DNA from 2 places in the Pseudoalteromonas sp. NEC-BIFX-2020_015 genome. Region 2 is predicted to be linked to the other one. Evidence: predicted binding sites of a transcription regulator. Region 2 holds the regulator's gene; the other holds the start of a gene.
The links. The regulator ArgR, encoded in region 2, controls arginine synthesis, uptake and breakdown. The targets are predictions, from matches to a motif close to ANTGAATANNTATTCANT.
Positions count from the first base shown of each region.

Region 1: HH219_RS15275 (arginase family protein) is a predicted target of ArgR. The motif match lies at 2,829-2,846, and genes of this name have one in related genera.

Region 1 covers NZ_JABCJL010000021.1:62,015-66,919, reverse strand. The annotation lists gene HH219_RS15295 (tetratricopeptide repeat protein) at 1-73, opposite strand, end outside; gene HH219_RS15290 (hypothetical protein) at 322-699, shown strand; gene cdd (cytidine deaminase) at 749-1,684, shown strand; gene udp (uridine phosphorylase) at 1,681-2,436, opposite strand; gene HH219_RS15275 (arginase family protein) at 2,868-3,977, shown strand; gene HH219_RS15270 (transporter substrate-binding domain-containing protein) at 4,103-4,792, shown strand.
Region 2 covers NZ_JABCJL010000004.1:3,299-8,203, reverse strand. The annotation lists gene ispB (octaprenyl diphosphate synthase) at 1-818, shown strand, start outside; gene mdh (malate dehydrogenase) at 903-1,838, opposite strand; gene argR (transcriptional regulator ArgR) at 2,056-2,523, shown strand; gene HH219_RS04105 (Dyp-type peroxidase) at 2,520-3,419, opposite strand; gene HH219_RS04100 (ABC transporter ATP-binding protein) at 3,483-4,532, opposite strand; gene HH219_RS04095 (iron ABC transporter permease) at 4,533-4,905, opposite strand, start outside.

The DNA.
Region 1 (4,905 bases), on a different contig from region 2:
TAGTGTAGGACTGAGCGAAAGCAGATACAGAGCTTAGGCTATATAAAATGACAAGTAACACAACACGAAGCATATAACTTCCTTTTAACTGCATGAGTGGCGATATAAAATATTCTTTAATTATAAGTGAAAAAGTAGCTCAGTTGTGTATGATTTTTACCTTTTTCGTAGCCTTTGCTAATACTTTAATCTGTTTCTATCGGATGGACTGACCAGTTAGGATGATAATGATTGACGGCGGCGAAGAAAAAACTACAATGACTCACCTCCTTGAATGAGAGTTTATCTTATTCTCTTTTACTTAACTGACAGAGCCGTTTAATGTCTAATGTTTCTACTTGTATTACTTATGATGCGTCGACATCATTAATAATGATGACATTACGAGGGACTGCAAATGCACAGGATGTGATTACTTTTTATCAAATAGCAGAGCAATATATTGGCATCTATAAATGTAATAAATTATTGATAGATGTATCTGAATTAAAACACGATTTTCCTGCAAGTGACTTACTTAGCATTATGCCTGCGATTTCAAGCTGGCTTAAACACTGTTTTATAGCTCGCATTGTTAGTTTTGATGGTTTTATGCATGATTTATTTTTGCAAAAAGCGAAACGTTTTGAAATAACGGCTGAGAATTTTGAGTGTTTTCGTAGTGCAAAGCACTGGCTTGAAAATCAGCCTAGCAATTAGGCCTGTAACATTTTACACTGTGTAGCCATTAAATAAGAATAAATTGTTTATGACTGCATCAACGTCTTCTGTATTAAAAGATTCATTAAATAAAACCACGTTTTCATTTGATGAATCGCAGCGCACAGTATTGTTCAATCAAGTTAAAACACAGCATGGATTGCTGTTTGCTGCTGACATTAAAGCGCTTTGCGCTCAATATACAATTACACATGATGAGCTTTTACGTGCATGTTTGCCGGTAGCCTCATTGTTTGCTGTAGCACCGATTTCTCACTTTTTGGTTGGTGCTGTTGTTGTTGGTATTGATTGTGATGATGCTATAAATTTTTACTTTGGTGCTAATGTTGAATTCGCCAAACAACCATTGAGCTTGGTGGTACATGCCGAGCAATCGGCGATAAACAACGCATGGCTTAAAGGTGCACAAACAATTGTGCAAATAGCAATAAGTGATGCACCTTGTGGCTATTGTCGTCAGTTTATGAATGAGCTTGCCGATGCAGAAAAGTTTGATATTTTGTTACCTGATCAGCAATTTAAATTAAACCAATTATTACCACATGCATTTGGTCCAAAAGATTTAGGTAATAATTACAGTCTATTTAATCCAGCCCCACAAACGCAGACTTTTGAGGCTAACGCTGATATTGATACTGCGCTTACTAAGCTTGCTTTAACAGCTTATGTCCCTTATACGGCTAATTACAGCGCTGTGAAAATTACAACGTTTGATAATGGCTGCTTCTATGGCTGTTATGCTGAAAATGCAGCCTATAGCCCAAGTTTAGCACCACTACAAAGTGCAATTAGCCAGTTGCATTTAGCGGGCTTAAGTATGAATGACAAAACAGTGAAAAGTATTGAGTTGCTACAAACTAAGGGAGTGGGAAATCAGTTACACGTAAGTGAATCAGTACTGGCAAGTTATAGTAACTTACCAGCGTTGATTGCATATAGTTTAGCGCTTATAAAGACCTGTTAAGCAAGAAGTATTTTTGCAGCCTCGATAACCACGGCGACTGATTTCTTCTCGATTTCGCCGTGATCAACATTTGGTATTTCCTGGCGAGTACGGTTCACTAATACACCAGCTACACAAGCCGCTTTTAAACCAAGTGCTGCACACATAGTAAATAAGGTTGCTGATTCCATTTCATAATTCATTACACCTAGTTTTTGCCATTCTTCACAACTACCTTGAAATGCTTTTGGCACATAACCAGAATACGTATCGTAACGTTCTTGGCCTGGGTAAAAGGTATCGCTTGATGCTGTAATACCAATGTGAAAATCAATTTCTAAATTGCCACAGGCATTAACCATTGCTTGAGTTGCAAAAAAATCAGATACAGCAGGGTAGCTAAGAGGAGCAAAGTGTTGACTGGCACCATCTAAACGCACAGATGCTTGGCTAATTAATATGTCCCCTTCATTTATATGTGGTTGGATCGCGCCAGTTGTCCCTATACGCAAGAATGTACCTACACCTAGTTGGGCCAGTTCTTCAACTGCAATAGATGTTGAAGGTCCACCAATACCTGTGGAACAAATTACCACTGAATGGCCATTTAATTGCCCTAGATAAACATGAAACTCGCGAGTTTGAGCAAGGCATGTGGGGTTTTCAAGGAACGTTGAAATACGTGCCGCGCGATCTGGATCGCCAGGAACGATTGCTAATGTTGCGCCTTGAAGATCATCGCGAGAGAGTCCTAAGTGAAATACCTTTTCCATAACGGGGCCTTATTATTACTTTTGTTGATAACGTAAGTGGTAACGTTAACTTACAGAGTTATAGTCAATTTAGCATAATTACTACAATACCGAGCACTGTACAGGACGGATGTCCGTTTTATAAAATAATGCTTTATTCAGTGCATTTGAATATTCAAGCACTTAACAATATTGTGATAAACCAGCGGTTGTTGACTTGTATTAGCAGACACTATATCTATCTTAATTAGTACTAAATTTTAATTTATCCGGTGTATGAAAATTTATATAACATATTGTTATATAAATGGTTAATTATTTCTATTGTTTGGTCTATAAAAAACAGTCAGCCTTAAATTTGACCATTCAAAAACAAGATGAATCTTTTATTATATTTATTTTCTGCAGCGCCTTTTGCATAACTACGCAAAAATACCAAGTAAGGAATCGTGATGAGCACACAATGGCACACATTTAAAAGTAAAGTTGAACACTGTTTATGTCCACCGGGTGATGGTGTATTTACGGTCAATACAGCACAAGAAAGAAAAGCAGCACTGCGTAATAAATTGTATGGCCAAACTGATAATGTTGATGTGCTATGGCGTGACTCGTTAATTAATCTACCAGAAAGTGAGCATAAGGCAGTTATGCTTGGAATTAGTTCAGATTGTGGTGGTGGGATTTTGCGTGGAGCAAATTGGGGACCATTGTTTTTGCGTTCAGCATTAATTGATCAGCAGCCTCAAGCTAAATCATTCGATTTAGGTGATGTGCGTGTGATCCCACATTTATTGCATGATAAGTACCTAAATGAAGCGACAATTAGTAACTGTCAAAAGGCATTATACGATAACCCAAGCAGTGAATATTATGTCAGCCCATTGTCAATCACTGAAGATGTGTGCGATAGCTTTTACGCAACCTTTACAGATAAAGGAATTTTTGGCATCGGTGGCGATCATTCAATTAGTTACCCGTTAACAAAAGCGTATTTAAAAGCAAAACGCGCGCAAGGTAAACGCACCGCTATTATTCATTTTGATGCCCACACAGATTTACTCGTTGAACGTTTAGGGATTGATTTATGTTTTGGTTCATGGTGTACGCATATTTTAGAATTTTTACCAGCGCCGCATCACCTTATCCAATTTGGTATTCGTTCAAGTGGTAAACCAAAGGAACACTGGGAATCAACGTTTGGTGTTAAACAGCATTGGGCACATGAAATTATTGAACGTGGCGCGCAGGCAATTGCAGCGGATGCGATTGCACAGCTAAAAGCAGATAACGTTGATGAGCTTTATGTTAGTTTTGATATTGATGCGCTAGATGAAGAATTTGCTTCGGCGACGGGCACACCAGAAGGCAATGGCTTAACGCCACAACATGCCCTCGATATTTTAGTCGCACTGGCGGATGAATTTCCAATTACAGGTGCTGATATGATGGAGATTGCCCCATTTACAGACAGTTCATTAGTTGGTCAATCAAGCTCGGACACAACGCTTAGGGAAGGTGCTAAAATCTCAGCATTTTTAATTAATGCAATGAATCGTTAAGTTTTATTCGGTACGCATTAAAAAACAGACCCTTTGTGGTCTGTTTTTATTCACATACCCGTAATTTGCCGCTATATTCAACTTATACAAAAGAATGATATAAAATAAAAATCTGTGGGGCAACAGTGGCTAAATGGTGTTATTTTTTATTTATAATTATTAGTAATCAATGCGTAGCTAAATTACATGTAGTTACGGAAAACTTCCCGCCTGCCCAATACCTAGATGAAAACGATCGTTTAGTGGGTTATGTTGCCGATAAAGTACGCTTAGTACTTGATCAAGCAAAGATTGATTACACACTTTCAGTTAATAATTGGAGTACCGTATTTAATACAGCCTTAAGAGACCCCCAAACATGTATTTTCTCAGTCGTTCGTTCATCAGAACGAGAAAACAAGCTTTTTTGGGTCGCTGAAATAGCTGAATTAAAAACATATTTGTATGCACTTGATTCAAAAAATATTACGATCACTGAGCTCAATGATGCAAAAAAAATGAATGTCGCAGTATTAAAAGATAACTACAGTCATCAATATTTGCGTTCACAAGGCTTTGAAGATGGAAAAAACTTGATGCTGATTAATAGCTTCGATAACATATTTAAAATTATAAAAAACCGTAAAAGTAGTATTGATTTGGTTGTATTGCCGGAGCAACGTGTTCGTTATGAAGAATCAATAAATCACGTTGCTACATCATTAAAATCTGTTTATCGTTTAAACGTAGAACAACCGCCTTTATACTTTGCGTGTAATAAAAACTTAGACCCTTCAATTAAATCAAAATTGCTTAGTGCCTTTTCGCACTATTGATAAATATGATGCTGCACTACTTTGCGTACATGTCTATTTTATAGAGTACTGCCAGATTTTTAGTTTACCTCACTTAAAAAACAACACTTACACTATCTATTACATTGATATTA
Region 2 (4,905 bases):
CTATTTTAGCGGCCAAAGCACTTGGCTATGAAGGCAAAGACCATATCACCTTAGCAACCATTGTTGAATTTATTCACACTGCAACACTGCTTCATGACGATGTTGTTGATGAGTCAAACCTACGTCGCGGCACACCAACAGCAAATGCTGAATTTGGTAATGCTGCAAGCGTATTGGTCGGCGACTTTATCTACACTCGCTCATTTCAGCTTATGGTCGGGATTGGTAAAATGCAGGTAATGCAAATACTTGCCGATGCAACGAACGTGATTGCTGAAGGTGAAGTGCTGCAATTAATGAACTGCAATGACCCTGACACCACTGAAGACAGTTATATGCAGGTTATTTACTCTAAGACAGCTAAGTTATTCGAAGCTGCTACAGGGCTTGCTGCAGTCATTACTGAACAAAATGAAAAAACACTTAAAGCACTCAATTTATACGGGATGCATTTAGGTACTGCTTTTCAATTGGTTGATGATGTACTTGATTACAATGCGGATGCAGATCAGTTAGGTAAAAACATTGGTGATGATTTAGCTGAAGGTAAACCAACCCTGCCACTTATCTATGCTATGCAACAAGGTAATGCTGAACAGGTTCAGCTAATTCGTGATGCAATTGAGCACAGTAATGGTATGGAGCACTTAGACGCAATACTCAATACGCTAAATGAAACAAATGCACTCGAGTTCACCATGAATAAAGCAAACGAAGAAGCATATAAAGCCATTGCTTGTTTATCTGTGTTAGCTGATTCGCCTTATAAAGAAGCCTTAGTTAGCCTAGCCCGTATTGCTGTTGATCGTAGTCACTAAAATTAACGATTTGATTTCGAGCACAAAAAAGCCTGCAATTGCAGGCTTTTTTATTACCGCCAACAGCTGGCGATATAAGCAAGGTTAAGCGTTGATGAAATCAACACCTTCTTGGATGTCTTTTTTCAGCGTATCAAGCATATCGTTTTTAGCTTGTAGCTCAAACGCGCTTAGTTCGCCGTAAGAAAGAATCTCTTCTACGCCATTTTTACCTAAACGTACTGGATGAGCGAAGTATTCTGCATCGCCACTTTCAACTGCAACGTATGCATAATCTACAACGTCTTCACCTTGTAGGCCTTTAACTAAAGACATACAAAAACGTGCTGCAGCAGCACCCATTGATAATGTAGCAGAACCACCGCCAGCTTTAGCATTTACTACTTCAGTACCTGCATTTTGGATACGTGGAGTAAGCGCTGCAACTTCTTCATCAGTAAAGCTAACACCTTCAACTTGAGATAAAAGAGGAAGAATAGTTGTGCCTGAGTGACCACCAATTACTGGTACTTTCACAGTTGCAACATCAACACCTTTAAGCTCAGCTACGAACGCTTCAGAACGGATCACATCTAAAGTAGTGATACCGAAAACACGCTTAGCATCGTAAGTACCTGCTTTTTTGAAAACTTCAGCAACAATTGGCACAGTGCCATTTACTGGGTTTGTAATAATACCCACAAGTGCAGTAGGACAATTAGCAACAATGCCTTCTGCTAATGTTTTGATGATACCCGCATTTACGTTGAATAAATCAGCACGGTCCATACCAGGCTTACGTGGCATACCCGCAGGGATAAGCACGATATCACAACCCGTTAACGCTTGGTCAAGTGCGTCAGCACCAAAACCAGCTACTTTAACATCTGTTGGGATGTGAGAAAGGTCAACAGCAACACCAGGAACAACTGGAGCAACATCATAAAGTGATAATTCAGAACCAGCTGGTAAACCTGTTTTTAATAATAAAGACAACGCTTGGCCGATACCGCCTGCAGCACCTAATACAGCAACTTTCATTGGAATTCTCCGTAATTTGAGATAGGGAAATATTTGTGGCTCTAAAGATAATGAAATTAATGCCTAAAGACAAATTTATCCTGCTTATTTTGCATATAATTTCGACCATAGTTGTAAACTTTCTTGTTTACAAAGCGCATACGACAAACAACTACTGCATAAATATTCATTTTTGTGTAGAATTTAGCTCATCAAATAACAAGAGCAGAACAGCAACATGCAACCACATGATAAACAAGAAGCACTGGTAAAAGCCTTTAAATCACTTTTAAAAGAGGAGAATTTTGGTTCTCAAGGCGAAATCGTAGACGCTCTAAAAGAGCAAGGTTTTGATAATATCAGCCAGAGTAAAGTATCGCGCATGTTGAGTAAATTTGGCGCCGTACGCACGCGTAATGCAAAACAAGAGATGGTATATTGCCTACCCGCTGAAATGGGTGTACCTACAGCAAAAAGCCCATTGCGCCAATTAGTGATTGATATTATGCATAATGAAATGATGATCATTATTCGCACCAGCCCAGGTGCTGCACAATTAATTGCTCGCTTACTCGATTCATTAGGTAAAGCAGATGGTGTTTTGGGTACAATTGCCGGAGACGACACTATTTTTATCGCCCCAGCTAAAATTTCAGAAATTGATGTAACCCTTGAGCGTGTTCGTCTTTTATTTGATACGGTTTAAAGCTGCTTTAAAAAGTTAATTGACGGGGCAAAGAATGCCGACCCCATATCAGCTTGTGTAAAATCAAGCCAATGGTCATAGCATTCGCCCTGCCCTAAGCGGCTACGTAACACCTGCTCAAACACCGAGCCAAATGCGCCGCAGCTTATTGCTAATACACCTTGCTCATTTACATCACCGTAAGGCATGCTTTGATTGAGAAGCAACGCTTGACCTTGCTCGTCTTTAAGTTCAGTTCGTACTGCATGACTGGTTTCTAACGGTGGTATGATCAGCGTGTTATCTAATCGCGTACGCCCCATTATTTGCTCTTGTTCATGTAATGATAGATGCTGCCATACACTCAAATCATGCTTATAACGCTGCACATGGATATAACTACCTTGATCTTCAAAGTGCCCCGGCCTGCTAACTAAAGCCGTGATTCGCTTTTGACGACCATGGGGGGTATCCCCCCCGAGTATAAAACCATTAAAGTCGCGGCCATCTAAAAAGCGAAAATTACGTACTTGCTCAACAAGCTCAACATCAGGGGCAAACAATTTAAGTATTTGTAATGCGAACAAATGGTTTACGTCTTCTCTATCTGAACGAATTTGTACAAATAAATCGAACGGCTGTGCCCCCATAACATGATCATTATGCGTAATATTAGGAAAGCTTTGTAGTTGGCTTGGAATGAACTCAGGTAAAACATGTGGCCAATACTGCGCGCCTACAGCCACAAGGCTTGAGAGCATAGATTCTGAAAATTGATCAGCGAACTCGTCTTGAATCACACTGACTCGCTTTAATTTTTTACGCAATGACTCGTCATGACCATCAAATACATTAAAAAATAAATGCAAACCGTGTAGGTTTGCCTCAGCACAAATCCCCGATTGCGCTTGCGCCATGGTATTTCCTTAACTCAAAGTCTCATACACGGCGCTTTTGCTTTAAAATAAAAAGTCACTACTCTAATTAGCGAAAAAGTTTACCGTGTGCGGTTTTATTTTTATTGTAACCTGATCATTCTCTTTAAATGACTGGTCTAATTGAGCTGCAACTTCTATTTCTTGCTGTGCAATCATCACTTTATAAACATAATGGGAGCCAATAAAGCGACTATTGATAATAGTTACTGTATTAATACCCTCCTCACCTATTGAAACCGCGGTTAATAAAAGGTGATGTGGGCGAATATATAGCTGACCTAGTTGAGCCTGAGAACCTCGTGCAGCAAATGATTCAACACGCCCGTATGCAGTATTATATTCAGTTGCCGTTAATGCTTCTGCGTCCAAGTATATGCCTTGACCTAGAAACTCTGCAACCACCTTTGAACTCGGAGAGCTAAAAAGTTGCTCAGCGGTGCCCTGTTGAGCAATTTTTCCGCGATGCATCACCGCCAAAGTGTCAGAGAATGCAAATGCTTCCTCTTTTGAGTGTGTAACAAATACTGCAGACACGCGCTGCGCTTTAATAATACGACGGATATCAGCAATTAATTCAAATCGTACTTGGGTATCAATATTTGAAAATGGTTCATCTAATAATAATAAACTAGGTTTATAAGCGAGTGCCCTCGCAATCGCGACTCGCTGCTGCTGGCCGCCAGACAATTGGTGTGGAAAACGTTTAGCACAACCGATTAAATGTACCAATTCAAGCATTTCATCAACACGTTGCTGCTTTTGCGCTTTTGGCATTTTGGCTAACCCAAATGCAATATTATCGGCCACTGTTAAATGTGGGAACAATGCATAATCTTGAAACATCATACCGATATTACGATACTCTGGCGCCAAAAATAACTGTTCATCACTTACTAACTTACCATCAATAAAGACTTTACCTTGCTTGGCTTCTATTAACCCTGCTATTGCTTTTAATGTCGTGGTCTTTCCACAACCACTTGCACCAAGCAAACAGACGATCTCATCTTTGGCGACAGTTAAATCTAGATTTTCAATCACTGCGGTGCCGTTATACTGATACGATAAATTATCTAAGACTAAACTGCTCATTTAACTACGTTGCTCCATTGAGCGATTAACAAAATACAAAGGAATTAACCCTACTACGACTATCGATAACGCTGAAATAGAAGCCAACTCTAATTGCTCATCACTAACGTATTGGAATACATGTGTTGCTAATGTTTCAAAATTAAAAGGCCTTAATAATAAAGCGGCTGGTAACTCTTTCATGCATTCAATAAATACTAGTAACCCTGCGGTTAAAATACCACGACGTAACAACGGTATATGTACCTTGCGCAGAGTTTTACCTTGGCTTTGCCCCATGGATTGACTCGCCATATCAAGCGATGGGCTAATGCGCATAAAACTGGATTCTATTGCACCATGGGCAATGGCATAAAAGCGTACAACGTATGCA